One region of the Streptomyces zaehneri genome, then DNA from elsewhere that is predicted to be linked to it. Evidence: riboswitches for the same ligand, from Rfam matches in the RefSeq annotation. Region 1 holds a riboswitch; each other region holds the start of a gene.

The links. Region 1 has a riboswitch for cyclic di-AMP ahead of QQM72_RS32760 (M23 family metallopeptidase). Riboswitches for the same ligand answer to the same signal wherever they lie in the genome.
Region 2: linked by a shared signal. The riboswitch ahead of QQM72_RS05965 (M23 family metallopeptidase) and the one ahead of QQM72_RS32760 (M23 family metallopeptidase) in region 1 are both predicted to bind cyclic di-AMP.
Region 3: linked by a shared signal. The riboswitch ahead of QQM72_RS35450 (transglycosylase family protein) and the one ahead of QQM72_RS32760 (M23 family metallopeptidase) in region 1 are both predicted to bind cyclic di-AMP.
Region 4: linked by a shared signal. The riboswitch ahead of QQM72_RS26880 (transglycosylase SLT domain-containing protein) and the one ahead of QQM72_RS32760 (M23 family metallopeptidase) in region 1 are both predicted to bind cyclic di-AMP.

The regions. Positions count from the first base shown of each region.
Region 1 covers NZ_JASTTJ010000025.1:27,789-35,275, reverse strand. The annotation lists gene QQM72_RS32775 (DNA gyrase/topoisomerase IV subunit A) at 1-1,918, opposite strand, end outside; gene QQM72_RS32770 (M16 family metallopeptidase) at 2,188-3,537, shown strand; gene QQM72_RS32765 (M16 family metallopeptidase) at 3,534-4,922, shown strand; cyclic di-AMP (ydaO/yuaA leader) riboswitch at 5,125-5,290, shown strand; gene QQM72_RS32760 (M23 family metallopeptidase) at 5,306-6,049, shown strand; gene QQM72_RS32755 (GntR family transcriptional regulator) at 6,238-6,933, shown strand; gene QQM72_RS32750 (HPr family phosphocarrier protein) at 7,160-7,441, opposite strand.
Region 2 covers NZ_JASTTJ010000003.1:72,706-80,192, forward strand. The annotation lists gene QQM72_RS05955 (tyrosine-protein phosphatase) at 1-545, opposite strand, end outside; gene QQM72_RS05960 (alpha-galactosidase) at 769-2,844, shown strand; cyclic di-AMP (ydaO/yuaA leader) riboswitch at 3,149-3,308, shown strand; gene QQM72_RS05965 (M23 family metallopeptidase) at 3,313-4,290, shown strand; gene QQM72_RS05970 (rhamnogalacturonan lyase family protein) at 4,531-6,426, shown strand; gene QQM72_RS05975 (DUF6250 domain-containing protein) at 6,441-7,157, shown strand; gene QQM72_RS05980 (SGNH/GDSL hydrolase family protein) at 7,284-7,487, shown strand, end outside.
Region 3 covers NZ_JASTTJ010000029.1:93,906-101,392, reverse strand. The annotation lists gene QQM72_RS35465 (nucleoside triphosphate pyrophosphohydrolase) at 1-257, shown strand, start outside; gene QQM72_RS35460 (cytochrome P450 family protein) at 371-1,666, shown strand; gene QQM72_RS35455 (transglycosylase family protein) at 1,871-2,896, shown strand; cyclic di-AMP (ydaO/yuaA leader) riboswitch at 3,102-3,288, shown strand; gene QQM72_RS35450 (transglycosylase family protein) at 3,292-4,008, shown strand; gene eno (phosphopyruvate hydratase) at 4,437-5,723, shown strand; gene QQM72_RS35440 (FtsB family cell division protein) at 5,882-6,358, shown strand; gene QQM72_RS35435 (DUF501 domain-containing protein) at 6,499-7,044, shown strand; gene QQM72_RS35430 (Ppx/GppA phosphatase family protein) at 7,041-7,487, shown strand, end outside.
Region 4 covers NZ_JASTTJ010000018.1:77,892-85,378, reverse strand. The annotation lists gene QQM72_RS26895 (glycosyltransferase) at 7-1,488, opposite strand; gene QQM72_RS26890 (GNAT family N-acetyltransferase) at 1,537-2,601, opposite strand; gene QQM72_RS26885 (HAD family hydrolase) at 2,892-3,716, shown strand; gene QQM72_RS26880 (transglycosylase SLT domain-containing protein) at 3,889-4,362, opposite strand; cyclic di-AMP (ydaO/yuaA leader) riboswitch at 4,367-4,578, opposite strand; gene QQM72_RS26875 (polyprenyl synthetase family protein) at 5,238-6,248, shown strand; gene QQM72_RS26870 (LolA family protein) at 6,475-7,487, shown strand, end outside.

The sequences.
Region 1 (7,487 bases):
TGACGACGCCCTGTTCCGTGCCGATGGCCAGGCCCGGTGACGACTCGTCGAGCGTGGTCAGACAGATCACCGTCTCGTCGCCCTCCAGGGAGACGAACTCCGCCAGCGGGGCGCCGCCCGAGAGGTTCGGCGCCGAGGCCGTGTCCGGGAGCTGCGGCAGGTCGACGACGTTGATCCGCAGCAGGCGGCCCGAGGAGGTGACGGCACCGATCTCCCCGCGCGCGGTGGCCGACACCGCCGAGATGATCACATCGTGCTTGGTGCGCTTGCCACCCCCGTCCTCGGCGTCCTCGGCGTTCTCCGTGAAGGGCTCGCCGTTCGCCGTGCGGGCCAGCAGGCCGGTGGAGGACAGCAGGACACGGCACGGGTCGTCCGCGACCTGGAGGGGCACGGCGGTGGCCGTGGTACCCGACGACTCCAGCAGGACCGTACGGCGCTCGGTGCCGAACTTCTTGGCCACCGAGGCCAGTTCGGCCGAGACCAGCTTGCGCAGTTCCGCGTCCGAGTCCAGGATCCGGGTCAGCTCGGCGATCTCCTCGTTGAGCTTCTCCTTCTCCGACTCCAGCTCGATGCGGTCGTACTTGGTGAGCCGGCGCAGCGGGGTGTCCAGGATGTACTGGGTCTGGATCTCCGACAGCGAGAAGCGCTCCATCAGGCGCTGCTTCGCCTCCGCGCTGTTGTCGCTGGAGCGGATCAGCCGGATGACCTCGTCGATGTCGACGAGCGCCGTCAGCAGGCCCTCCACCAGGTGCAGCCGGTCACGGCGCTTGCTGCGGCGGAACTCGCTGCGGCGGCGCACCACGGTGAAGCGGTGGTCGAGGTAGACCTCCAGGAGCTCCTTGAGGCCCAGCGTGAGCGGCTGGCCGTCGACCAGCGCCACGTTGTTGATGCCGAAGGACTCCTCCATCGGGGTCAGCTTGTACAGCTGCTCCAGGACGGCCTCCGGCACGAAGCCGTTCTTGATCTCGATGACCAGGCGCAGACCGTGCGCGCGGTCGGTGAGGTCCTTGACGTCGGCGATGCCCTGGATCTTCTTCGAGCCGACCAGGTCCTTGATCTTGGCGATGACCTTCTCGGGCCCGACGGTGAAGGGCAGTTCGGTGATGACCAGGCCCTTGCGGCGGGCCGTGACGGTCTCCACCGACACCGTGGCACGGATCTTGAACGTGCCGCGCCCGTTCTCGTAGGCGTCCCGGATGCCGGAGAGGCCGACGATCCGGCCGCCGGTGGGCAGGTCGGGGCCCGGAACGTACTTCATCAGGGCGTCCAGATCCGCGCCGGGGTAGCGGATCAGGTGGCGGGCGGCCGCGATGACCTCGCCCAGGTTGTGCGGCGGCATGTTGGTGGCCATGCCGACCGCGATCCCGGACGCGCCGTTGACCAGCAGGTTCGGGAAGGCGGCGGGCAGTGCCACCGGCTCCTGCTCCTGGCCGTCGTAGTTGGGCGAGAAGTCGACGGTGTCCTCGTCGATCGACTCCGTCATCAGGCTCGTCGCCTGGGCCTGACGGCACTCGGTGTACCGCATGGCGGCCGGCGGGTCGTCGTTGCCCAGCGAGCCGAAGTTGCCGTGGCCGTCGATCAGCGGTACCCGCATCGAGAAGGGCTGGGCCATCCGCACCAGGGCGTCGTAGATCGACGCGTCACCGTGCGGGTGCAGCTTGCCCATGACCTCGCCGACGACCCGGGCGCACTTCACATAGCCGCGCTCCGGGCGCAGGCCCATCTCGTTCATCTGGTAGACGATGCGGCGGTGCACCGGCTTGAGGCCGTCACGGGCGTCCGGCAGGGCGCGGGAGTAGATGACCGAGTACGCGTACTCGAGGAAGGAGCCCTGCATCTCGTCGACGACGTCGATGTCGAGGATCCGCTCCTCGAACGACTCGTCGGGCGGCGGGGTCTTCGTGCTGCGGCGGGCCATCGCTGCCGGCTCCTTGCTGGGGCGTGATACGGGATCTGACGCGGACCATTGTGGACCGTGGCACTGACAGCGCGGGCGGGACCCGGCGTCGGCCGTCCGGCCCGAACGCAGAGGCATCTCCTCCACGGCTGCCCGCAGGCTACGCGATCTCGCTCTCGGCGTATGTCGTCCGGGAACTTCGCGGACCGTCCGCACGCTTGCATACAGTGGCAGGACCGGCAGGAAAACCGCGGTTTCGACGACCGCGTCCGCGATCGGAAGGGACGTACATGCCCATGGGTCACACGGCCACAGCCCAGGCAGGCTCCGGGGGCCTGACAGCGACCGAGCACCGTCTGGCCAACGGCCTGCGCGTGGTGCTCTCGGAGGACCACCTGACCCCCGTCGCGGCGGTGTGCCTCTGGTACGACGTCGGTTCACGCCACGAAGTCAAGGGGCGTACGGGTCTTGCTCACCTTTTCGAGCACCTGATGTTCCAGGGTTCCGGCCAGGTCAAGGGCAACGGGCACTTCGAGCTGGTCCAGGGGGCCGGCGGCTCGCTCAACGGCACCACCAGCTTCGAGCGCACGAACTACTTCGAGACCATGCCCACCCACCAGCTGGAGCTCGCCCTCTGGCTGGAGGCCGACCGCATGGGCTCGCTGCTCACCGCGCTGGACGACGAGTCGATGGAGAACCAGCGCGACGTCGTCAAGAACGAGCGCCGCCAGCGCTACGACAACGTCCCCTACGGCACGGCCTTCGAGAAGCTGACCGCTCTCGCCTACCCGGAAGGCCACCCGTACCACCACACGCCGATCGGCTCGATGGCCGACCTGGACGCGGCGACCCTGGAGGACGCGCGCGCGTTCTTCCGCACGTACTACGCGCCCAACAACGCGGTCCTCTCCGTGGTCGGTGACATCGACCCGGAGCAGACCCTCGCCTGGGTCGAGAAGTACTTCGGCTCCATCCCCGGCCACGACGGCAAGCCCGCCCCCCGTGACGGCGGGCTGCCCGACGTCATCGGCGAGCAGCTGCGCGAGATCGTCGAGGAGGAGGTGCCGGCCCGCGCGCTGATGGCCGCCTACCGCCTGCCCGAGGACGGCACGCGCGCGTGCGACGCCGTCGACCTGGCGCTCACCGTCCTCGGCGGCGGCGAGTCCTCCCGCCTCTACAACCGGCTGGTGCGCCGCGACCGTACGGCCGTCGCGGCCGGCTTCGGCCTGCTGCGGCTCGCCGGAGCGCCCTCCCTGGGCTGGCTGGACGTGAAGACGTCCGGTGACGTGGAGGTGCCCGTCATCGAGGCCGCCATCGACGAGGAGCTCGCCCGGTTCGCCGAGGAGGGCCCCACGGCCGAGGAAATGGAGCGTGCACAGGCGCAGTTGGAGCGCGAGTGGCTCGACCGGCTCGGCACGGTCGCCGGCCGCGCCGACGAACTGTGCCGGTTCGCCGTCCTGTTCGGCGACCCGCAGCTCGCCCTCAACGCCGTCCAGCGTGTGCTGGACGTGACGCCGGACGAGGTGCAGGAGATCGCCAAGGCCCGCCTGCGCCCCGACAACCGAGCGGTGCTCGTCTACGAGCCGACCGCCGCCGAAGCCCCCGCCGACCAGGACGAGAACGAGGAGGCGGCCCGGTGACCGAGCTCGCCACGATGGACTTCCACCCCCAGCCCCGGGCGGGCGAGGCCAGGCCGTGGGCGTTCCCGGCGCCCGAGCGCACCGCGCTGGCCAACGGCCTGACCGTGCTGCACTGCCACCGTCCCGGCCAGCAGGTCGTCGCCGTCGAGATCCTCCTCGACGCACCCCTGGACGCCGAACCGGCCGGCCTCGACGGCGTCGCCACGATCATGGCGCGGGCCTTCTCAGAGGGCACCGACAAGCACTCCGCCGAGGAGTTCGCCGCCGAACTGGAGCGCTGCGGCGCCACTCTGGACGCGCACGCCGATCACCCCGGTGTCCGGCTGAGCCTCGAAGTGCCGGCCTCGCGCCTGGCCAAGGGCGTCGGTCTGCTCGCCGACGCCCTCAGGGCCCCCGCGTTCGCCGACAGCGAGGTCGAGCGCCTCGTCCGCAACCGCCTGGACGAGATCCCGCACGAGCTGGCCAACCCCTCCCGGCGCGCCGCCAAGGAGCTCTCCAAGGAGCTGTTCCCGGCCACCGCGCGGATGTCGCGGCCGCGCCAGGGCACCGCGGAGACGGTCGAGAAGATCGACTCCGCCGCCGTACGCGCCTTCTACGAGAGGCACGTCCGTCCCGCCACGGCCACCGCCGTGGTCGTCGGCGACCTCACCGGTGTCGGCCTGGAGGCGCTTCTCGGCGACACCCTGGGCGCCTGGAAGGGCTCCTCGGCCCAGGCGCGGCCCGTGCCGCCGGTGACCGCCGACGACGCCGGCCGGGTCGTCATCGTGGACCGTCCGGGCGCCGTCCAGACGCAGTTGCTGATCGGCCGGATCGGCGCCGACCGGCACGACCGTGTGTGGCCCGCGCAGGTGCTCGGCACGTACTGCCTCGGTGGCACCCTCACCTCCCGGCTGGACCGTGTCCTGCGCGAGGAGAAGGGCTACACCTACGGGGTCCGCGCGTTCGGACAGGTCCTGCGGTCCGCCCCCGACGGCACGGGGGCCGCGATGCTCGCCATCAGCGGCTCCGTCGACACCCCGAACACCGGCCCCGCCCTGGACGACCTGTGGAAGGTGCTGCGTACCCTCGCCGCCGAGGGGCTGACCGACGCCGAGCGTGACGTCGCCGTGCAGAACCTGGTCGGTGTGGCGCCGCTGAAGTTCGAGACCGCCGCGGCCGTCGCCGGCACGCTGGCGGACCAGGTCGAGCAGCACCTGCCGGACGACTTCCAGGCCACGCTGTACCAGCAGCTCGCCGCGACCGGCACCGTGGAGGCCACCGCGGCGGCCGTGAACGCCTTCCCGGTGGACCGACTGGTGACCGTGCTGGTCGGTGACGCGGCCCAGATCAAGGAGCCGGTCGAGGCCCTCGGCATCGGCGAGGTGAAGGTCGTGTCCGCGGAGTAGGTCCCGGCAACGGCACGCGCTTGTGGGGGCCCTGGTCGGCGAAAGCGTCACCAGGGCTTCCCTATGTCCGAATTGATGCGGAGGTTGCCCGTCTGCCCTGTGGGATGCGCTACAAAAACCGGGATCCGTTTGAGGATTGAAACCCGCGCCGCTTAGCGTCATGCGGGCTGTTCGTCAGGCAGTGCGCCGCAGCCGCGGCACCGGACAGTCATCGCCGAGTCCCCGTACGGCGCGAGCCAGGGGAGCCGGGGACCCATGTGCAGTCCCTGGGGTGAATCGGACGCCCGCGCGTGATCGCGAGGGGGTCCGTAGGAGACCTTCCTGCTCCGAACCCGTCAGCTAACCCGGTAGGCGAGAAGGAAGGAAAGGACACACCCGACTTCATGGCGTTCACCTGCGCGCCCGGCAAGCACCGTCGTCCCGGCCGGATGCAGCGGACCACCGCTCGCGCGGCGGGCGTCGCGGCGCTCACCACCACCGGCGTGATGGCCACCGTCGCCGCCACCCCGGCCCTCGCCGCCGAGCCCAGCCCCGAGCAGACCGGCCTGATCCCCGTCGTCACCGCGTCCGAGGCCGTCGCGGAGCAGGTCGACGACCAGGTCGCCGTGCAGAAGCACGCGGCCTTCGAGGAGGCCGCCCGGCAGGCCGCCGCCAAGAAGGCCGTGGAGGAGCGCGAGGCACGCGTGCGTGCGGCCCGCGAGGCCGAGCGCAAGCGCCTCAACACCTTCGTCTCGCCGATCACCGGCTCCTACGTGTCGACCAGCTACCAGGCCAGCAGCTCCCTGTGGTCCTCCGGCAGCCACACCGGCATCGACTTCCACGCGGCCAGCGGCACCACCGTGCACGCGGTCGGCCTGGGCACCGTCGTCGAGGCCGGCTGGGGCGGGTCGTACGGCAACCAGATCGTCATCAAGATGAACGACGGGACGTACACCCAGTACGGTCACCTGTCGTCCATCGAGGTGTCGGTGGGCCAGCAGGTCACCCCGGGCCAGCGGATCGCCCTGTCCGGCGCCACCGGCAACGTCACCGGCGCGCATCTGCACTTCGAGGCCCGCACCACCGCGGAGTACGGCTCGGACATCGACCCGGTCGCCTACCTCCGCAACCACGGCGTGAACGTCTGACGACCCACGGCGACAGATCGTCTTGCCCCGGCCCTCCCGGCCGGGGCTTTCGCCGTTTTCGAGGCCCCGCTGTCCAAAAAATATCCCTGGATTCCGGCCCGCCATCGGAAATCCCCGCCCATTGCAATAGAGTCACGGAACACACGTCAATCGTCGACGTTTCACGGGGATTAAGGCGGAGGTCCGTCATGCGTATTCCGGCGCACTCGGTGTGCACGGCCATTCGGGACGACATCGTCGCGGGTGTCTACGAGCGCGGCAGCCGCCTCACCGAGGAACTCCTCGCTCGCCGCTACGGCGTTTCCCGCGTGCCCGTCCGGGAGGCGCTGCGCACGCTGGAGGCCGAGGGCTTCGTCGTCACGCGGCGGCACGCGGGCGCGTGCGTCGCGGAGCCGACCGAGCAGGAGGCCGCGGACCTGTTGGAGATGCGCATGCTCCTGGAGCCGCTCGGCGCCTCCCGGGCCGCCCAGCGCCGCACCGAGGCCCATCTGAAGGTGCTGCGCGGCCTCGTCCGGCTGGGCCAGGAGCGGGCCAGGCGGGGCAACAGCGAGGACCTGCGCTCCCTGGGGGGCTGGTTCCACGAGACGCTCGCCCAGTCCTCCGGGAGCCATGCCCTGACGTCGATGCTCACCCAGCTGCGCCACAAGATCGCCTGGATGTACGCGGTGGAGGCCCCGGCCAACCCCGTGGAGTCCTGGGCGGAGCACGGCGCGATCGTGGACGCGGTGGCGCGCGGCGACGGCGAGCGTGCGCGGGCGATCACGGCGCTGCACACCGAGCGCGCGACGGGCGCGCACCGGCTGCGCTTTTCCGGCGGGCCCGAGCGCGCCGACCGTGTGAGGACTTCGCAACCTCCCGTAAACATGACGGGTCTGCGGCATTAACACGAGGGCCGTATACAAAGAGGGGATAATTCGCGGGGGATTATTTCTGCTGCCCGTAGCGGGAAATGCGAAGGGCTCGCCCGATAATTCGGACGAGCCCTTCGTGGTTTAGCGGGACGACACCTTTGAAGTGACGAACGCCATCACCGTCAATTGAGCACCCCCGATGACGCACGACCGCATCCGCGAGTGCGGTGGCGGCTCAGGCGCAAAGGGGGCCACGCGCTCAGACGGTCTCGGGGAGCTCCTCGAGACCCTCGGCGACCAGCTTCGCCAGACGGTCGAGCGCGGCGTCCGCGCCGTCGGCCTCGGAGGCGAGGACGATCTCCTCGCCGCCCTGGGCGCCCAGGCCGAGAACGGCCAGCATGGAGGCCGCGTTGACGGGGTTGCCGTCAGCCTTGGCGATCGTCACCGGGATACCTGCGGCCGTGGCGGCCCGGACGAAGATGGAAGCGGGGCGGGCGTGAAGGCCCTCGGCCCAGCCGACGTTGACGCGGCGCTCAGCCATGTGATGCTGCCCTTCAGTGTTCAGGTTGTCTAGACCAGTGTTCCAC
Region 2 (7,487 bases), on a different contig from region 1:
ACGGCCTCGCGCTCCACGCCCAGGGCGAGCAGCGTCACCGCGATGGACAGGCCCGCGCGGTCCTTGCCCGCCGCGCAGTGCATCAGGGCCGGGACGCTGTCCTCGGCGAGCGAGTGCAGCACCCGCGCGTGCTCGGCCGTCCGCTCCTTGATGATCGAGCGGTAGGAGGCGATCATCCGGCCGGCGGCCTTGCCGTCGCCGAGGATCCCGCGCAGCTGTTCGATCTCGCCGTCGCGGACCATCTTCCAGAACTCGGAGCCGTCCGCCGGGTCCGACAGGGGCAGGTTCACGTTGCGCACGCCCGGGAGCTCGACGTCCGGGCCCTCCAGCTTCTGGTCCGCGGCGTTGCGGAAGTCGAAGATCGTGTGCAGGCCCAGGCCGGAGAGGAACGCGGCGTCCTCGTCGGTCGCGTGCGCGAGGTGGCCGCTGCGGAACAGCACGCCGTGCCGCACCCGCCGGCCGTCGACGGTCGGCAGACCGCCCACGTCCCGGAAGTTGCGCACACCGGCCAGCTCGGGCTCGGTCGACGGGATCTGCTGCGTCACGGGGGCTTCCTCCCTGTCGGTCTCCGTCGGCGCGGCTCGTGGTGGCCGACGGGACGCTTCCCCGACGATACGACATGGGTTCCCCGGGCAACGGGTTGTCCACAGGGCGGCACTCCGCTCGTCCGCCCAGGTGAAGAGTTGTCCACGGAAAGTTGCCCGGCAGGCCGACGGCATTCGATGATGTTGGCGCTTGATCGCACCTGTTCGAATTAGTGGGGGTTTGATGCCCGAGATCGCCGACAATGGCCGTACCTGGCTCCTTTCGGGGCCGACGAGCAGCTATGCCCTCCACCTGACCGGGGCCGACGAGCTGGTCCACCTGCACTGGGGTCCGGGCATCGCGCTCGCGGACGCCGAGGCGCTCGCCGCCCTCCCGGCGTCGGAGCGGGGGGCGTCCTTCGAGTCCCCGCTCGACGGCCGGGAGGAGTACCCGGTCGAGGGCGGCCCCCGCTTCGTCCGGCCGGCCCTGTCGGTGCGCACCGACGAGCGGCGCGGCACCGAGTGGTCCTACGAGGACTTCGAGGCCGACGACGACGGGCTGCGGCTGCGGTTCCGGGACGGGGGGCTCGCCGTCACCCTGCACTACCGGATGCGCGGCGATGTCGTCGAGCGCTGGACGACCCTGCGCAACGACGGCGAGGGGCCGCTGGAGCTGCTGCGCGCCGACTCCGCCACCTGGACCCTGCCCGAGCGCGACGACTGGCGGCTGTCGCAGCTGCACGGCCGCTGGGCCGCCGAGTCCCGGCTCACCCGGTCTCCGCTCACCTACGGCGAGCAGGTCATCGGCAGCCGCCGCGGCCACACCGGGCACCAGCACCTGCCCTGGGTCGCCCTGGACACCGACGCGACCGAGGAGCGCGGCGAGGTCTACGGCTGTGCGCTCGGCTGGTCGGGCACCTGGCGGATCGCCGTCGCCCAACTCCCGGACGCGCGCGTGCAGATCACCGGGGGCGTCGGGTACGACGACTCGGGGCTGCTGCGGCTGGCCGCGGGGGAGTCCTTCACCACACCGGTCTTCGCCGGCCTGTGGAGCGACGCCGGCTTCGGCGGGGCGAGCCGCACCTGGCACGCCTACCAGCGCGCGCACGTCGTCCCGGACGCCGAACAGGACCGGCCGGTGCTGTTCAACTCCTGGGAGGCCACCTACTTCGACATCTCCGAGGAGCAGCAGGGCACCCTCGCCCGGCGGGCCGCCGCGATCGGCGTGGAACTCTTCGTCGTCGACGACGGCTGGTTCGGTGCGCGCACCGGCGACCACGCCGGGCTCGGCGACTGGCGGCCCAACCCCGACCGCTTCCCGAACGGGCTGAAGCCCCTCGCCGACCAGGTGCACGGCCTCGGCATGCAGTTCGGCATCTGGGTCGAGCCCGAGATGGTCAACCCGGACAGCGAGCTGTACCGGGCGCATCCCGACTGGGTGCAGTTCCAATCCGGACGAAAGCGGACGGAGTTCCGCAATCAGCTCGTGCTGAACCTCGCGCGCGAGGACGTCCAGGAGTACCTCTGGGAGCAGCTCCACGCGCTCCTGTCCAGCGCGCCCGTCGACTATGTGAAGTGGGACTTCAACCGCTGCTTCACCGACGCCGGCTGGCCGGACGACCCCTACCCGCAGCGCCTCTGGGTCGACCACGTACGGGCCCTGTACGCGCTCCTGGACCGGCTGCGGGAGGCCCACCCCCAGGTCGCCTTCGAGTCCTGCTCCGGCGGCGGCGGGCGCATCGACCTCGGGATCATGAGCCGCACCGACCAGGTGTGGACCTCCGACAACACCGATCCGCTCGACCGGCTCGACATCCAGCACGGCTTCAGCCAGATCCACCCCGCTCGGGTCATGGCGGCATGGGTCACCGACAGTCCCAACGCCCAGCTCAACGGCCGGGTCAGCTCGTTGCGCTTCCGCTTCGTCAGCGCCATGGCCGGCGTGCTCGGCGTCGGCGGGGACCTCTCGCGGTGGAGCGAGGAGGAGCTCACCGAGGCGCGCCGATGGGTGGACCTCTACAAGGAGATCCGGCCGCTCGTGCAACAGGGCGACCTGTACCGGCTGCGGCCCCCGGCGGGCGGCCTGAGCGCGGTCCAGTACGTGCGCGGTGACGAGAGTGTCGTCCTCGCCTGGCTCCAGGCGCAGCGGTTCGGCGAGCCCGTTCCGGCGCTGCGGCTGCGCGGACTCGACCCGGCGGCATCGTACGAATGCCGCGAAACGGGCGAAGTCCACCGGGGAGCGGTGCTGCTCCATCACGGGCTGCGCACCGGACTGCGGGGCGACCTTGATGCGACGGTTATCCGGCTGCGTCGCATCTGAGGTTTCTGTCCGAATTGGTTCCTTAATTCCAACTAGCTCTGGAATTAAGGAACCTGGAGAGCTGTCACGTGAGCAGCGTCATATCCGTGACCGTATGTCGCCCGTCATGTTCACGTAATTCGCATGCCTTTCCAGGGTGCTTGGCGGTGGATGGCCCCCTTGTCTCACGGAGTGTGACCGGGAATTCTCACAGCGGATCAAGAGAAAGGCGTGAGCGGCGCAACCGCTGCTTGTCCCTGTGCGTCCCGGTCGCTTACGTTCCACACCAATCCGGACGGACGCCGAATCCTGCCACCGCCCGGAGTCCGCACACCCACCCGTATCTGGCAGGAGCGGGGGACCCACAGGTACAACCGCCTGTTCCGGTCTCCGGAACAGGCTTTGGGGTAAAGCCGCGCCTCGGCGCGGCCGGGCATCTCCAGTCCGCACCCGACAGCTGACCTCGCAGGCGCCGGAGAGGAATTCGCCATGCCCGCGAAGGGTAAGCACCGCCGTCCGAAGACCCAGCGCTTCACTCGTTCCATAGCCGTCGCCGGAACGGGCGGCGCCGCGCTCGCCCTTCCGCTCATAGGTGCCGCCGGCGCGCACGCGGCCCCCGCGCAGTCCGTCGCGCAGTCGGCCTCCCAGGCCGTTCCGGAAAAGGCCGTGCAGTCCGTGCCGGTGGCGCGGAAGTCGGCCACCGCCACGACGGCCAAGTCCTACACCGTGCGGTCCGGCGACTATCTGTCGAAGATCGCCGACGAGCAGAACGTCAGCGGCGGCTGGCAGAAGCTGTACCAGGACAACCGTCAGGCCGTCGGCGGCGACCCGTCGCTGATCCACCCCGGCCTGAAGCTCTCGATCGGCAAGAAGGCCGCGAGCACCGGTTCGTCGTCCGGTTCCTCCTCGTCCTCCGCTTCGAAGCCGAAGGCGTCCGGGACCAAGTCGTCGTCCTCGTCGTCCTCGTCCTCGTCCTCGTCGTCTTCGTCTTCTTCATCCGGTTCGTCCTCCTCGAAGGCGGTCACCCAGGCCGCCGACAGCGGCACCGGTACCTCCGGCGGTTACACGCTGCCGGTGGCGGGCGCCGTCGTCGGCACCGCCTACCACACGGCCGGCAGCATGTGGTCCAGCGGCTACCACACCGGCACCGACTTCGTCGTCCCGACCGGCACCTCCCTCAAGGCCGTGGGCGCGGGCACCGTCGTCTCCGCGGGCTGGGGCGGCGCGTACGGCAACCAGGTCGTCATCAGGCTCGCCGACGGCTACTACGCCCAGTACGCCCACCTGTCCCAGCTCTCCGTCTCGGCCGGCCAGACCGTGACCGCGGGCCAGCAGCTCGGCCTCTCCGGCGCCACCGGCAACGTGACCGGCCCGCACCTGCACTTCGAGATCCGCACCACGCCGGACTACGGCTCGGACGTCGACCCGATCGCCTACCTCCGCGCGCACGGCGTCTCCGTCGGCTGACCCCCGCCGACCGCGACGACCTCCCGCCTGACACGCGGCCGAAGGCCGGACCCCGATCCCCGGGTCCGGCCTTCGGTGTGTCCGGGGGAGGGGAGGGCCGGTGTCGGACTTTGCGCGTTCATGATCGTTCTGTTGCGTTCTTGTGGCAGCCCTTCTTGCCCCGTCGACAGGCGGGACAGAGTGGGGACACAGTGATCCCCGTCAGCGAGCAAGCGCTTTCTATCGCTCTTCGGAGGTCCTGTGTCCGGCGTCGACCGACGCATCTTCATCAAGGGCGCCGCGGCCGCGGCCGCCGTCACCGCCGTCACCCTGCTGGCCGGACTCGTCTCCGCGCCCGCCGGGCACGCCACCGGGGTCCCGCGCCGGATCGTCGAGAACCTCGACCGCGGCCTGGTCGCCACCCCGTCCGGCGAGGGGACCTTCCTCAGCTGGCGGCTGCTCGGCACCGAGTACGCGCGGCACGCGAACGCCATCGCCTTCAACGTCTACAAGAACGGACGCCGGCTCAACCGGGAGCCGCTGCGCAAGTCGACGACCTATCAGGACGACAGTCCGGGGGCGGGCACGTACACCGTCCGCGCCGTCGTCGACGGGCGGGTGCAGAAGCCGAGTGCGGCGGCTCTGCGCTTCACCGACGGCTACGCCGAGATCCCGCTGGCCGGTGCCGACGGCTACACCGTGCAGCATGCCTGGCCGGGTGACCTCGACGGCGACGGGCGCTACGAGCTGGTCGTCAGCCGGCTGTCCGGGACCCGCGACAGGCCCGATCTGCTGGAGGCCTACACGCTCACCGGCGAGCGCCTGTGGCGGGTCGACCTCGGACCCGGCTCGTACACCCAGGTCGGCGGGAACGGCGCCAACGACCCGGCGCCCGCCGCGATCAGCGGGTCCACCGCGATCGGCGGCTATCGCAACGACGACAACGTCACCGTCTACGACCTCGACGCCGACGGCCGCGCCGAGGTGCTGGCGCACACCGCCGCCGGGACCACCTTCGCCGACGGCGCACAGGTCACCGCCGCCTCGCCCGCGAACCAGTTCGTGTCGGTGATCGACGGAGCGACCGGCGCCGAGCGGACCCGTCAGCCCGTCCCCGACGACTTCGTGGCCGACGGCCCCTCCGGCGGCCACTTCGGCATCGCCTACCTCGACGGCGAACACCCCAGCCTGGTCACCAAGCTGGTCACCCGGGTCGGAGCCAAGCGCGGCTCGTTCCGGGTCCTTTTCCAGACCTGGGACTTCAACGGCACAGATCTCGAACGCCGTTGGAAGTACGTGGTGGACCCGGCGACCGGCGCGACCAGCTTCCACCAGATCCGCACCGTCGACGTCGACGGGGACGGCAGGGACGAGATCGCCGACGGCAACTACGTCGTGAACGGCGACGGCACGCTGCGCTACGTCGTCGACGGCGCCATCCACGGCGACCGCTTCGACATCGCCGACCTCGACCCCGACCGGCCCGGCCTGGAGGGCTTCGCCATCCAGCAGTCCGAGCTGGGCATCGTCTCCGCCTTCCCCTGGTACTACTACGACGCCGCCACCGGCGAGCGGCTGGTCACCGGCTCGCACCCGACGAGCCCGGTGAGCGACGCGGACCTCGACACCGGCCGCGGGAACGCCGCGGACATCGACCCCGGCCACCGCGGCTACGAGTACTGGACGTCCACCGCCGACGTGACGCGGCCCGGCGCGGGAGTCTTCAACGTCCGAGGCGGCAAGGTCTCCGCCACCACTCCCAGCGTCAACTTCCGTATCTGGTGGGACGGTGACAAGGCGTCAGAACTGCTCGACTTCACCCGCGTCGAGAAGTGGGACCCGGCGACCGAGAGCAGCGCGACGGTCTTCGACCCGGCCGGCGTCGTCTCCGGCGCCCGCAACGCCACCCCGTTCTACGGCGACCTCGTCGGCGACTGGCGCGAGGAGATCCTCGCCGAGACCGCCGACCACACCGCCCTGCGCCTCTACACCAGCACCGTGCCGACCGACACCCGCGTCTACACGCTCGCCCAGAACCCCGCGTACCGCCTCGGCTGGACCGTCCGCGGTTACCTCCAGTCCACGTACACCGACTACTACCTCGGCACCGAGACCCGCCGCGTCCCCGAGCCGCACCTCACCACCCCCGCCCACTGAAGGAGCCGACCATCATGACGACCACCCGCAGGGCGTTCGGAGCCCTCGCCGCCGGCGCCGCGCTGGCAGCCCTCGCCCCCGCCACGGCCGCGACCGCCGCGAGCGGCCGGCCCCGCCACCGCCGCCTCATCGCCCACGACGACTTCCGGCACGGCCTGCGCCAGTGGGCCGTCGAACTGGAGAAGGGCGGAACGGTCACCGCGTCCCGCGGGACCCTGGAGGTCGACGTGCCCGCCGGGGCGACGATCTGGTTCAAGCGGCCGCTCGAAGGGCCGTACGTCCTCGAGTACGTGGCCACGCCCGTCTCCGCGGGCGGGGTCAACGACCGCGTCTCCGACCTCAACAACTTCTGGAACGCCGTCGACGTCCGCTCCCCGGAGAACCTCTTCGCCACCCCGCGCGGCGGCGCCCTCGCCGAGTACGACTACCTCAAGACGTACTACGTCGGCTACGGCGCCAACACCAACACCACGACCCGGCTGCGCCGCTATGTCGGCGAGGCGGGGGTGCGTCCGCTGATCTACGACTACACCGAGCCGCTGCTCGTCGCGAACGAGCCGAACCACGTCCGTATCGTCTCCGACGGTTCGGTCGTCCGCTGGTGGAACAACGGCCGGCTCGTCTTCGACCACACCGACCCGGAGCCCTACACGGGCGGGCACTTCGCCTTCCGCACCACCTGGAGCCATTTCCGGATCAACGACTTCCGGGCGTGGTCCCTTATTCCCTGATTGGCAAAGTCTTTAAGGGTGTCTTATCTCACCGCCCGTCAACCCCTTCCTACGATCGCGTAGGTCACATTCGAAGGTGAATGATGAACTGCTGTGGCAGACGATTCGAAGAGTGACGACAGATCAGTGATCGGGTCGTACGTGGCGGTGGGGGACAGCTTCACCGAGGGCGTCGGCGACCCAGGCCCCGACGGGGCGTTCGTCGGCTGGGCGGACCGCTTCGCGGTCCTCCTCGCCGACCTGCGGCCCGAGGGCGACTTCAACTACACCAACCTCGCGGTCCGCGGGAAGCTGCTCGACCAGATCATGGAGGACCAACTCCCCAGGGCG
Region 3 (7,487 bases), on a different contig from region 1:
CGGAGAAGCGGCGGGAGTCGGTGACCGACGGCGTCCCCCTTCACCAGCCCGGTCTCGCCCTCGCGGCGAAGCTGGTGTCCCGGGCCCGCACGGCACGGCTGGAGGTACCGCTGCCGACGGCCGAGGGCATCGGCTACGAACTGCTGGCCCTGGCGGCACGAGCCGAGTCGGAGGGCGTCGACCCGGAGGCGGCCCTGCGCGCGGCGGCGCGGGCGTACCGGGACGCGATCCGGGGTGTCGAGGGGGCCGATGGCTAGGAGGCGACGCCGCTGATGCCGCCCTCCGATACCGCGAAGCCGCCCACATGGTGTTAGCCCGCCGCGCGGAAGGCCCTCGCGGAGCGCGGCGAGGACACCGCTACGGTCGGGGAGTGACCGAGCAGCCCGACACCGACAACCCGGACCGCACCGCTCCCGAACTCTTCACCTGGGAGTTCGCGACCGACCCCTACCCCGCCTACGCCTGGCTGCGCGAGCACGCGCCCGTGCACCGCACCGTTCTTCCCAGCGGGGTCGAGGCCTGGCTGATCACCCGGTATGCCGACGCGAAACAGGCCCTCGCCGACCAGCGGCTCTCCAAGAACCCGGCGCACCACGACGAACCGGCGCACGCCAAGGGCAAGACCGGCATCCCCGGTGAGCGCAAGGCCGAGCTGATGACGCATCTGCTCAACATCGACCCGCCGGACCACACCCGGCTGCGACGGCTCGTCAGCAAGGCCTTCACCCCGCGTCGGGTCGCCGAGTTCGCGCCCCGGGTCCAGGAGCTGACGGATCAGCTCATCGACCGGTTCGCCGCCGAGGGGAAGGCCGACCTCATCCACGACTTCGCCTTCCCTCTCCCCATCTACGCGATCTGCGACCTCCTGGGCGTCCCCCGTGAGGACCAGGACGACTTCCGCGACTGGGCGGGGATGATGATCCGGCACGGCGGGGGCCCGCGGGGCGGTGTCGCGCGGTCGGTGAAGAAGATGCGCGGATATCTGCTGGAGCTGATCCACCGCAAGCGCGCGGAGCTTCCCGCCGACCCGGCTCCCGGCGAGGACCTCATCTCGGGTCTCATCCGCGCCTCGGACCACGGTGAGCACCTCACCGAGAACGAGGCCGCCGCCATGGCCTTCATCCTGCTGTTCGCCGGCTTCGAGACGACCGTCAATCTCATCGGCAACGGCACCTACGCCCTCCTCACCCACCCCGAGCAGCGCGCACGCCTCCAGCGGTCGCTCACCGAGGACGACGGCGAGCACGGCCTCCTCGAAACGGGCGTCGAGGAACTCCTGCGCTACGACGGCCCCGTGGAACTCGCCACCTGGCGGTTCGCGACCGAGCCGCTGCGCATCGGCGGGCAGGACATCGCGCCGGGCGACCCCGTGCTCGTGGTGCTGGCGGCCGCCGACCGTGACCCGGCGCGTTTCTCGGACCCCGACACCCTCGACCTGTCCCGCCGTGACAACCAGCACCTCGGCTACGGCCACGGCATCCACTACTGCCTGGGAGCGCCGCTGGCCCGGCTGGAGGGCCAGACCGCGCTGGCCACCCTGCTCACCCGGCTGCCCGATCTCCGACTGGCCGCGGATCCGGCCGAGTTGAGGTGGCGCGGCGGGCTCATCATGCGCGGACTGCGGACTTTGCCGGTCGAGTTCACTCCGGTGCATTCCGGTTCATGAGGATCCGCATCTGACCGGATGTCAGCCGGAGTGTGACCGTTCGGCGGAGCAAAGGTGACCAACACTCAAGTCTGTGATCTTCACGTGATCTGCGCGGCATTAACTTGTGACAAGTGATCGTCTGCCGATACGTTCTCTCGTCAGCGCGACGCATCGGTTCCACCTGCCGCGCCGGTCAGTGCTGTCCAGAGAAAGGCCCCTCGCATGCTCTCCGGGAACGGTCGTCACCGTCGCCCCCGCCAGGCCCCGGCCCTCCTTGTCGCGGCCGGAGTGACGGGCTCCGCCATCGCCATCCCGCTGCTCGCCGCCTCCGGCGCGAGTGCGGCGGACGGCACGGTGTGGGACAAGGTGGCGCAGTGCGAGACCGGCGGCTCGTGGAGCGCCGACGAGGGCGGCGGCGAGTACGGCGGCCTGAGCCTCACCCAGAAGGACTGGGAGGCGCACGGCGGCCTCGACTACGCCACCAGCCCCGACCTGGCCAGCCGCAGCCAGCAGATCGCCGTCGCGCAGAAGGTGCTCGCGGCCGAGGGGATCGGCGCGTGGGGCACCTGCGGGCTGACCTCCGGGCTCACCCAGGAGAACGGCGCGCTGAACGTGGACACCGGCGTGGCGGACGATTCTTCCGACTCGTCAGACTCGTCTGGTTCTTCCGGATTGTCCGACCTGTCCAGGGGATTGTCCGGATCCTCGGGCGCCTCGGGCTCCACGGCCGACGAGAACTCCTCGACCGGATCGTCCGACTCGTCCGCTGATTCATCCAGTTCGCCTTCGGCATCCGCTTCCTCCCCTTCGTCCCCTTCCTCCGCCGCCACGGGTGACTCCGGTACCTCCGGTGGTTCCGGCGGCCGGAGCGACGGCTCGACGGGCGACGACTCGTCCACGGCGACCCCGGGCGCGGACGACTCGGACAAATACGTCCAGGACGAAGGTTCTTGGAGCCTCGTCGACACCGGCTCCCTCGGCTCGGGCAAGCACCGCGGCGCCACCGCCGACGAGGCCACGACCAAGAGCGCGACCGACGACGGCCTGGACGGCACCACCACCGCCTCCGCCGGCCGGCACGCCGCGGCGACCTATGTCGTCCAGGAGGGCGACTCCCTCGCGTCCATCGCCGACTCCCTTGGCCTCGACGGCGGATGGCGCGCCCTCTATGCCGAGAACCGGGACCTCATCGGTGTCGACCCGAGCAACATCGCCGCCGGTCAGACCCTCGACACAGGGGTGGAATAGGGCGCAAAGCCCAAGAAAAACAGTGGCAGTTCGCGTCACGCTTCGCGCCGAATGTCCGGTTTGGTGAAAGTGTGGGATGAGTCTCAGAAGCCCTGATCGTCTTTGAAATTCCGCCGATCGCGTGTCTACGGTCGAGGCCGCTCGGCAACCCGGGCCCCGGCCGTCGCAACGCCGAATCCTGCCAGCGACGACCCGGGAACAGTCGTCGCGTCAAGCGCCGTAGGCAGGAGCGGGGGACCCAAGGTAAGTGCCGCGCCGGTCGGTTGACCGGAACGGCTCGGGGTGAAGCCACACCTCCCACGGAGCAGCGCTCCGACGGGCGAGGAAGTGGCCGGGCAACTCACACGGCCCGAACCCGACAGCTCACCTCGCAGGCGTCGGTGAGGGGATCCACCATGCTGTTTTCCGCCAAGGGCAAGCACCGCCGTCCCTCCAAGGCGACCCGCGTCGCCACGCTCGCCGGCGTCACCGGCGTCGCCATCGCCGCCCCGCTGATGGCGGCCGGCAACGCCTCCGCCGCCACCGCCTCCGAGTGGGACGCGGTCGCCCAGTGCGAGGCCGGCGGCAACTGGTCCATCAACACCGGCAACGGCTACTACGGCGGTCTGCAGTTCTCGGCGTCCACCTGGGCCGCGTACGGCGGCACCGCCTACGCCTCCACCGCCGACCAGGCCTCCAAGTCCCAGCAGATAGCCATCGGCGAGAAGGTCCTCGCGGGCCAGGGCAAGGGTGCCTGGCCGGTCTGCGGCACCGGCCTGTCCGGCGCCGCCTACAACGGCTCGAGCGCCGGCTCCTCGAGCTCCGGCTCGTCCAGCTCCTCCGGCTCCGCCGGCTCGTCGAACAGCGGCAGCACCAGCAGCCGCTCGACCGAGGAGCAGAGCGCCTCCCGCTCGACCGACCGCCCGGCCGCCTCCAAGACGGTCACCACCCCGACCGGCAAGAAGGTCAAGAAGGGCGACGGCGAGTACAAGGTCGTCAAGGGCGACACCCTCAGCTCCATCGCCGAGAAGCACAAGGTCAAGGGCGGCTGGGCGAAGCTGTTCGAGCTGAACAAGGACATCGTCGTCGAGGCCGACCTGATCTACCCGGGCCAGCAGCTGCACCTGAAGTGACACCGCGCCCGAGGCGTCACGGCGCCTGAAGTGACACCGCATCTGGGGTGTCGCGGCGCCTGGGGGTGTCACCTCACGTGAAGTGACACCTGGCCCCCAGAGAAGCCACAGCGCCCTCATATGCGAGGTCGGCACACTGAAGACCTCGTGAGGGTCACCCCCCGTCCCCACGGGCCCCCCGCTCCGGTGCGTGTTCCCCCGTACGCACCGGAGCGGGGTTTCTCTTTGCCCGTTCGTCACCTCCTGTCGGCTTTTCTCGGCCACTCCCTTTGTTCCGGGCGGAAACAATAGGTACCGTCTGTCTGTCCACGGGACGGTCGGTCGGCTGCCGACGGTCCCGGGGCGGTTAGGCTCTAGTCGCAAGGCTCAGCAAGGGCTCATCAAGGCCCCCGGGCCCCGCACAACCAGCGTCACATCCCAAGAAGGAGATGCTCGTGCCGTCCATCGACGTCGTCGTAGCCCGGGAAATCCTGGACTCCCGAGGCAACCCCACGGTCGAGGTCGAGGTCGGCCTCGACGACGGCAGCACGGGTCGTGCCGCCGTTCCGTCCGGCGCCTCCACCGGTGCCTTCGAGGCCATCGAGCTCCGCGACGGTGACCCCAACCGCTACCTCGGCAAGGGTGTCGAGAAGGCCGTCCTCGCCGTCATCGAGCAGATCGGCCCGGAGCTCGTCGGCTACGACGCCACCGAGCAGCGCCTGATCGACCAGGCCATGTTCGACCTGGACGCCACCGACAACAAGGGCTCGCTCGGCGCCAACGCCATCCTCGGCGTCTCGCTCGCCGTCGCGCACGCCGCCTCCGAGGCCAGCGACCTGCCGCTGTTCCGCTACCTGGGCGGCCCCAACGCGCACCTGCTGCCGGTGCCGATGATGAACATCCTGAACGGCGGCTCGCACGCCGACTCCAACGTGGACATCCAGGAGTTCATGATCGCCCCGATCGGCGCGGAGTCCTTCTCCGAGGCCCTGCGCTGGGGTGCCGAGGTCTACCACACCCTCAAGAAGGTGCTGAAGACCAAGGGCCTGTCCACCGGCCTCGGCGACGAGGGCGGCTTCGCCCCGAACCTGGAGTCCAACCGCGCCGCGCTCGACCTCATCATCGAGGCCATCAAGCAGGCCGGTTACGTCCCCGGCGAGCAGATCGCGCTCGCGCTCGACGTCGCCGCGTCCGAGTTCTACAAGGACGGCAAGTACGAGTTCGAGGGCAAGTCCCGCTCGGCCGCCGAGATGACCGAGTACTACGAGGAGCTCGTCTCCGCGTACCCGCTCGTGTCCATCGAGGACCCGCTGTACGAGGACGACTGGGCCGGCTGGAAGGTCATCACCGACAAGCTGGGCGACAAGGTCCAGATCGTCGGCGACGACCTCTTCGTCACCAACCCCGAGCGTCTGGCCCGCGGCATCGAGGAGGGCTCCGCCAACGCCCTGCTCGTCAAGGTCAACCAGATCGGTTCGCTGACCGAGACCCTCGACGCCGTCGAGATGGCCCAGCGCAACGGCTTCAAGTGCATGATGTCCCACCGCTCCGGCGAGACCGAGGACGTCACCATCGCCGACCTCGCGGTCGCGGTGAACTGCGGTCAGATCAAGACCGGCGCCCCGGCCCGCTCGGACCGCGTCGCCAAGTACAACCAGCTGCTGCGCATCGAGGAGATCCTCGACGACGCCGCGGTGTACGCCGGCCGCAGCGCCTTCCCGCGCTTCAAGGGCTGAACCCTCCCGCGCGTCCGCTCCGCGGACCTCGGGCACAGCAAGGGCTGAGCCGCCGACCCTAACCGGGTCAAGGCTCCGCCAGTCGTACGTACGTCCCCGTACCGGTCCCGTACCGTGTGCGGGGACGTACGCACGTGTGAGACGGGAGGCGGGAAGCAGTGGCCGTGAAGGACCGGGACCGTTTCTCCACCGCGACCAGGATCAAGCTGCTCGGCGAGCAGACCGCGGCCCGGGTCTACCGTTCCCAGACCAAGCGCCAGGCCCGCCGCTCCCGGCTCACCGGCCGTGCCGCGCTCCTCGCGCTCGTCCTGTGCACGCTGATCGTGGCCCTGGCCTACCCGATGCGGCAGTACGTCTCCCAGCGCGCCGAGATCGCCGATCTGGAGCGCGAGAAGCGGCAGGCCGGCGAACGCGTCGAGCAGCTGCGCGACCTCAAGGCGCGCTGGCAGGACGACGCCTACGCCGAGCAGCAGATCCGGGAGCGGCTGCACTACGTGCTGCCGGGGGAGACCGGGTTCGTCGTGATCGACCCGGAGGCGGCCAGGCAGTCCCGCACCGACCTCGGGGCGGCCGACCGCCCCTGGTACTCGAACGTCTGGGACGGCGTCGACAAGTCCGACGCCTCCGACCAGTGAACCGACCCGCAGCCAGAACCGGCAGCCAGAACCCGCAGCCAGAGCCGGCAGCCAGAGCCGGCAGCCAGAGCCGGCAGCCGGAACCCGGTACCCAGAGCCGGTGGCCGGAGCCGGTGGCCAGAACCGATAGAAAGACAGGCATGGAAACGCCCCCGCCGACCACCCCGCGCACCGAGCCCACCGACGCGGACGTCGAGGCCTTCAAGCAGCAGCTCGGACGGCCGCCGCGCGGTCTGCGCGCGATCGCGCACCGCTGCCCGTGCGGTGAGCCGGACGTCGTGGAGACGGCCCCCCGCCTGCCCGACGGCACGCCCTTCCCGACGCTGTACTACCTGACGTGCCCGAAGGCCAACTCGGCCATCGGCACGCTCGAGGCGAACGGCGTGATGAAGGAGATGACGGAGCGGCTCCAGGCCGACCCGGAGCTGGCCGCCGCCTACCGTGCCGCGCACGAGGACTACATCCGGCGCCGGGACGAGATCGAGGAACTGAAGAACTTCCCCAGCGCGGGCGGCATGCCGGACCGGGTGAAGTGCCTGCACGTGCTCGTCGCGCACTCCCTGGCGGCCGGCCCGGGTGTGAACCCCCTCGGCGACGAGGCCCTGGAGATGCTCCCGCAGTGGTGGCGCAAGGGCACGTGTGTGGTGCCGGTCGAGCGGGACGACGCGAAGGCGGCCGCCCGGTGACCCGGGTCGCCGCCATCGACTGCGGTACGAACTCGATCCGCCTCCTCGTCGCCGACGCCGACCCGGAGACCGGCGAGCTGGTCGAGCTGGACCGCCGGATGACGATCGTCCGCCTCGGCCAGGGCGTCGACCGCACCGGACGGCTCGCCCCCGAGGCGCTGGAGCGGACCTTCGCGGCCTGCCGGGAGTACGCGGCCGCCATCAAGGAGCACGGCGCGCAGCGGCTGCGCTTCGTCGCCACCTCCGCCTCCCGGGACGCGGAGAACCGGGACGAGTTCGTGCGCGGGGTGCTGGACATCCTCGGCGTCGAGCCCGAGGTCATCACCGGCGACCAGGAGGCCGAGTTCTCCTTCACCGGCGCCACGAGGGAACTCGACGGGCGTGCCGACCTGGCCGAGCCCTTCCTGGTGGTGGACATCGGCGGCGGCTCGACCGAGTTCGTG
Region 4 (7,487 bases), on a different contig from region 1:
ACGCCGTCATCGCGCAGCACCTCGCAGCGCGCGCCGGGCCAGCAGATAGCCCACCGGCCCGTAGAGCATGCCGCGCCGCTGGAGCCGGGAGAGCCGGGCGGGCCAGGCGTGGGTCCGGGCATCGTGCCCTCCGGGTGCGCCGTCCGCCGCGGGCTCCGCCTCCCGGCTCGCCGTCAGCGTCCGCGCGTGGGCGAGCCCTCGGGGCAGCCGGGTCAGGAACGCGGGCAGCAGGCCCGGCCGGTTGACGAGGATCGCCGTGAGGTAGGCGGTGAGGCCGGCGCCGTAGCCGTACGCCTGGGTCTCCAGGTCCCGCCAGGTCTCCCGGTGGTGGTGCCAGACCAGGGCCAGCGGGGTGTAGTGGAGCCGATGGCCCCCGGCGAGGACCCGGACGAACCCGTAGAGGTCGTCGCCGCCCCTCGCGAGCGTCCCCGCCCCGGTCGCCGGATCGAAGCCGCCGGCCGCCCGCAGCACCTCCGTACGGAAGGCCATGTTGGCGCCGGAGCCGAAGCGGCCCGCGGTGAACGGGAACAGCGGTTCGTCGGCGGGCGGGTCCTGCGGGTCGTACGTGCGTGCCGTGAAGCCCTTGGCGAAGCCGCCGTGGCTCTCCAGGAGGACCTGGGCGGGGGTCCGCAGCCGGGCCGGCAGGATCAGGCCGGTGACGCAGCCGAGGCCCGGGTCGGCGGTGAAGGGCGCGGTGAGTTCCGTGAGCCAGCGCGGGTCCGCCACGACGTCGTCGTCGGTGAACGCGATCACCTCGCCGTGGGCCGTCTCGACGCCCTTGTTGTGCGCGACGGCGAGACCCGGCACCGGTTCGGTGACGTACCGCACGCGCTCGGCGTACTTGCGCTCGACCAGGTCCCGGGTCGCGTCCGTCACGGGCGCGTTGTCGACGACGACGATCTCGAAGTCCGGATGATCCTGGGCGAGCAGCGAGTCGAGAGCGTGCGCGAGCTTCTCGGCGCGCTCACGGGTGGCAACGACGACCGTGGTGAACGGGACGGCGGCGGCCTGGGCGGTGGCGGCCGGGATGGTGCCGGCCTGGGCCGTGGCCGGGATCGTGCCGGCCGGGATGGTGCCGGCCGAGGTGGTGCCGGCCGAGGTGGTGACGGCCTGGGCCACGGCGGCGGCGGAGGTCGAGGTTGTCTCGGCCTGTGCCAGGGCGGCCTGTGCCAGGGCGGCCGGGGTCGTGGTGACCGGGGCGGTCCCTTTCGCGGGCCCCGCCGAAGGCGGCTCGGGGGCCTGCTCGCGTGTGGCCAGGTCCATGAGGACGGTCTTCGGGTCCGCTCCCTCCGGCACCGACCCGAGCAGCGTCCCGATCGGTCGCCCGCCCCTTCTGACCAGCACGAACACCTCACCGTGCGTGACGGGCGGACTTCCCGGCCCCGGTCTGAGGGCGCCCCCGTCGTCCAGTTCCAGCTCGGCGACCTGTACCGGCTCGATGTCCAGGAACCTCTGTATCTCCTGCGGTGCACGTGCAGCGCGGTACATGACCCCCCTTGTCTCACGCCCGTCACGTCGGTCGGCCCGTGCCGACCGTCACGGTCGGCGCAGTCGGCCCACGCCCTTCAAGGTCCGTGCGGCCGCCGCGGCGAGCCTCGGCCGGCCGCGCACGAAGTGATGCGCCCGACGGGACGGCTCACGGCTGAGCCAGTGGAGCGCGGCGCCCACCCCCGGACGCGACCACGCCCCCTCGTACACGGGAAGCTCCCCGGTCTTCAGCGAGTCCTTGTACTCGGCCGCGCCCCGCCCCAGGTCGAGCAGCCCGATGCCCTCGGCGGCGGCCGACTCGGCCATCCGCAGATGCAGCACCAGGCCCGGCGAGAACTTCGCCAACTCCGTTTCGTACGCGGGGAACCAGCAGGCCAGGACGGTCGACGAGCGCAGCCCGAAGTGCGCGGCGATCGGCTGGTCACCGGCGTAGAGGACGGAGAGCGTGCCGGAGCACTCCGGCGCGCGGGTCCCGGAGAGCGCGTCCACGAGCCGGGTGATCCACTCCTGTGCGAACCGGTCCCGGCGGCCGGTCCTGCGGTACTGCGCGGACTTCCACGCCGTGAGCGTGCGCAGCGCGGCCGGATCGCGCTCGTCGAACACGAACCGCACCTGCCCGACCTGGCGGCCGAGCCTGCGTTCCTTCGCCAGCGTCGTCTTCAGGAACTTCGGCGACTGGGCGCGCAGCACGGACTCATAGGTCTCGTAACCCTTTTCCACGTCGATGACATAGGAGGCGTACTCCTCGGCCGCGTGCGGGACGAACAGCCCCTGCTCCGCCTCCAGGTTGTCGAAGGCGAAGCTCGACAGGCCACACGCCCGCATCAGTTCGTCGGCGTTCAGCCCGAGTCCCGGGGCCAGCACCGCGCCCTGCGCGTCCGAGACGCCGTACGCGAGGGCCTGGCCCTGTCCGAGCCGGCCCCGCTCGTGGGGCAGGAAGCCGACCGGCTCTCGCCCCTCGTACACCACCGCCACCCGCGAGCGTGGCCGTACCAGGCCCACGGCGTCGGTGAACTCCGGTTCCATGAAAGGGTTTCGCGGCAGCGCCGACGCGGCGCGCAGCGCGCGCCACCGCTCCCGCTCCCCCTCGCCGAGGTCCTGCGGCCTCAGCACACGAATGCGCCCACTGCTCAACCTGACCCCCCGATCAAGTCCCCCTGGACACCTGGACGGTACCGGTCCACCCGGTCATCGCGGTAGGTAGCGTCCCATGTTGTTGCCAACCGGTGCAGAGGCCTTTAACCGTCCGCTATCCGGCGATGTGCCAGAAAGCTGTTTCATCGAGTCGGTCGGCAGCCAGGCGTGAGCCAGGAGTGCAAGGGGAGTTGGCGGAACCGGACAGGACTCGGACGTCGGCCGGTTCGCGTCGAACCCGGGGGGCCTGGGATCCGTATTCTCTGATCATGGCCGCACCCACCGCATATGCCGCGCGCACCGCGTACTCCCTCATCGCCACCGACCTGGACGGGACGCTGCTCCGCGGCGACGACACCTTCTCCGACCGGTCGCTCGACGCGCTCGCGCGGGTGGCGGCCGCCGGCGCACGCCACCTGGTGGTGACGGGACGGCCCGCGCCCCGGGTGCGCCCGCTGCTCGCCCGGCTGCACAGCAGGGGGCTCGCGGTGTGCGGGCAGGGCGCGCAGTTGTACGACGCCGGAGCGGACCGTCTGCTGTGGTCGGTCACCCTGGACCGGGAGCTGGCCGAGACGGCGCTCGGCAAGATCGAGGCGGAGGTCGGGCAGCTGTACGCGGCTGTCGACCAGGACGGTGTCGACGGGCTGACGCTCATCGAGCCGGGTTACCAGATGCCGCACCCGACGCTGCCCGCCCTGCGTGTCGGCCGGCGCGACGACCTGTGGTGCGAGCCGATCAGCAAGGTGCTGCTGCGCCATCCCGCGCTCTCCGACGACGAGTTGGCGTCGACGGCCCGCTCGGTGGTCGGGTCGCTGGCCACCGTCACCATGTCGGGGCCGGGCACGGTCGAACTCCAGCCCTGCGGCATCACCAAGGCGACGGGTCTGGCCCTGGCCGCCGAGCACCTGGGGCTGCGGCCCGAGGAAACCGTCGCTTTCGGGGACATGCCCAACGACATCCCGATGTTCGACTGGGCGGCCCGGGGCGTCGCCATGGCCAACGCCCATCCCGAGCTCAAGGCGGTGGCCGACGAGGTGACGACGTCGAACGAGGACGACGGCGTGGCCGTCGTCCTCGAACGTCTGTTTCCATAACCGGCTACCGGCTACCGGCAACTGGCCGCTACCGGCTACCGGCTGCGGCAACTGGCCGCCGCCGGTGTCGGCTGTCGGCTACCGGGTACCGGCCACCGGTCGTCGGCCCCGGCCAGTCGGTCACCGGCGGCCGGCACGGGTGACCGGCACCGGTGACCGGCCGGCGGGACGGTCAGTACGCGCCGAACACGTTGTCGATCGAGCCGTAGCGCGCGGCCGCGTAGTTGCAGGCGGCGGTGATGTTCGCGACCGGGTCGTACGAGTCCCACGACGTGCCGTTGACGTGGTAGGCGCGGAAGGTCGGGTCGATGACCTGGAGCAGTCCCTTGGACGGGATGCCCGCGGCCGCGTTGGAGTCCCAGAGGTTGATGGCGTTGGGGTTGCCGGAGGACTCGCGGATGACGTTGCGGTAGATGCCGTTGTACGTCCCCGGGATGCCGTGCTGCCCCATGACCTGGAGGGAGGCGCGGATCCAGCCGTCGAGGTTGTTGGCGTAGCCGAGGCTGGTGGCCGTGGAGACGGCCGGGGTCGCCGCGGAGGCGGTGGTCGCCCCGAGGACGGGGAGAGCGAGCACGGCCGCGCCGGTGGCGGCGACGGCGAGCGTGCGGATGAAACGGTTGCGGCGCGGCTGAGCGGCAGCGGGCATGTCGAATTTTCCTCTCCGGCGCCTGCGAGGTGAGCTGTCGGGTTCGGGCGGGAGCTGCCCGGTCGCGTCCTGACGGTCGCGGCTTTACCCCAAGCCGTACGGCCTGTCCGAAACGTCTCGTGTATCCAAGACATCCGGAAATTCCGTTTCGGCGACTTACCTGGTTCCCCCGCTCCTGCCGAGCGTTATCGATGGGTGTTCGGGCGGCGGCAGGATTCGGCGTTCCGCCCGACAGGCCGGGAACGTATGCGAGAGCACATGTCCGAAACAAGTACCGGATTCACAGATCACCCCTATTGACCTTGGTCTGTGGCCTATGGGGTGCTTGATCCTTTGTGGGTGCAAAGCTTCAACTTGCTTGAGGGGTGCGGAGGATCGGTGAAGAGTGAACCCGGACGGGATCTCCGCGGGGAGTGAGCCAACTCACCAGCGTTCACAAGAGTGGCGAATCGGGCATTAGGCCCAACTCACTGTTAAAGCACCGGCAATGGGTGGCGGAGGGGGTGCGGAGGAATCGGCTTTCCTCGCGCCCGACGTGCCGCGGGGGAGGAGTGGAGGGGATGCGTGATCGTCGTCACGTGGAGAGAGGGCCGGACGGGCCGGTCGGGCCGACGGGAGGCCCGGTCCGGGACATGAATCTCCGGTTCCCGGAAACTCTCTCCATGTCCGCTCATATGAGCTGATCGAAAACATATCGGGCGTGATCCGATAGCGCCTGGCCTGCGGGGGCCTCCCGGGCGAGTCCATTCGAGCCCGCGGGACGTGGGGGCTATCGGTGATCGAAACGTGACCGGATACGCTGACTTGAGTGATGGCAGAGACCTATCGACAAACCGCGTAATCGCCAGTAGACACCAGCAGACAGGAGACCCCTCGTGACCGTCGTCGGGCCGTTCGGGCTGAGCGTGCGGGACCAGGCTCTGGAAGCCGATGTCCAGGCCGGATTGGCGGCTGTCGAGGAAGGCTTGCTCGAGGCCACCAAGAGCGCGGTCCCGTTCATCACGGAGGCCGCCCAGCACCTCGTACGCGCGGGCGGGAAGCGGTTCCGGCCGCTGCTCGTGGTGCTCGCGTCGCAGTTCGGGGACCCGTACGCGCCGGGCGTGGTGCCCTCGGCCGTCGTGGTGGAGCTGACCCACCTGGCCACGCTGTACCACGACGACGTGATGGACGAGGCGGCCGTGCGGCGCGGTGTGTCCAGCGCGAACACCCGCTGGGGGAACTCCGTCGCCGTCCTCACGGGCGACTTCCTCTTCGCGCGTGCCTCCCACATCCTGGCCGACCTCGGGCCCGAGGCCGTCCGGGTGCAGGCGGAGGCGTTCGAGCGGCTGGTCACCGGGCAGATCCTGGAGACGGCGGGGCCGACGGACGGGCGGGACCCGGTCGACCACTACCTGGACGTGCTCGGCGGCAAGACCGGCTCGCTGGTGGCCGTGGCCTGCCGCTTCGGGGCGATGATGTCCGGCGCCGACGAGACGGTCATGGACGTGCTCACGCAGTACGGCGAGCGGCTCGGCGTCGCCTTCCAGCTGGCGGACGACGTCCTGGACATCGCCTCCGACTCGCACGAGTCGGGCAAGACGCCGGGGACGGACCTGCGCGAGGGGGTTCCCACGCTGCCCGTGCTGCGGCTGCGGGAGCGGGCGGCGCGGCTGTCGCTGCCCGAGGACATCGCCCTGTGCGAGCTGCTGGACTCCGACCTGACCGACGACGCCCGGCACACCGAGGCGCTTCAGGCGCTCCGGGCCCACCCGGCGCTGGAGCAGGCCCGCCGGGACACCGTGCGGTACGCGAAGGAAGCCCGGTCCGCGCTGGCGCCGTTGCGGGAGTGCGACGCGAAGGCGGCGCTGATGGAACTCTGCGACGCGGTGGTCCACCGGGCCGGCTGACCCCGGGGACCCCTACGGGTCGGATGCCGCCTCGTCACCTTCGTGTCATACCGCAGGCGTATGTGGAGTTGAGCCCTCGGGCTGACGCTTCCTCATGGCTGATTTGGTCAGATGGGAACCACGGAAAACACCACTCCTCACCGATTCGGGTGAGAATGGCGGCTTGGGGTGGGGACGTTCAGGCGCGAGATGACCAGCCGCCGCCGACGACGGAGGTAAGGCACACATGGCACCGAAGGCATCCGACGACACCACGACCGGCGGGGAGTCGACCGGCGCGGAAGCCGACGACCTGCGCCTCGGACGGCGCAAGGCCGCGCGGTACATCGTCCCGGTCACCGTGATCGGTGTGGCGGCGGCGACGATCGGGCTGGTCCCGGCGCTCGCCGACTCCGGCGACCCCGACCTGCCGAAGATCACCGCACAGCAGCTCCTCGACAAGATCGCCGCTTCGGACGTGCAGCAGCTGTCCGGGACGGTGAAGATCAGCACCGATCTCGGGCTGCCCGACCTCGGCGGACTGGAGAGCGGGCTCCTCTCGGGGGCCACCCAGGGCGGCGACGGTTCGTCCGCCGACCCGTCCACCAAGCTCACCGAGCTCGCCGCCGGCACGCACACCCTGCGCGTCGCCGCCGACGGCCCGGACCGGCAGAAGCTCTCGCTGCTGGAGAGCGCCGCCGAGTACAGCGTCATCCACAACGGCAAGGACGTGTGGGGGTACGACAGCGCCTCCAACGAGGTCTACCACTCGACCGCCGACGAGAGCGCCGGCAAGGGCTCCGGCAAGGCTGAAGCCCCGGTCCCCGCCACGCCCCAGGAGCTCACCGAGGACGCTTTGAAGGCGGTCGACGACACGACCTCCGTGACCGTCGACGGCACCGTCCAGGTCGCCGGCCGTGACGCCTACCAGCTGCTGGTCAAGCCGAAGCAGTCCGGTTCCACGGTCGGCGCGATCAGTGTGGCCGTCGACGCGAAGACGGGCCTGCCGCTGAAGTTCACGCTGACCCCGGCGAGCGGTGGCGCCGCCGTCGTGGACGCGGGCTTCACCCAGGTCAGCTTCGCCAAGCCCGCCGCGTCCACCTTCGACTTCACCGCCCCCAAGGGCGCGAAGGTCACCGAGGGTGACGAGGCCGGGAAGAGCGCCCCCTCACACTCGGGCAAGCCCGACGACCTCGCGAAGGACCTCGAAGGCGTCGAGGGCGTAGAGGGCGCGGAAGGCCTTGAAGGCCTCGACGGACT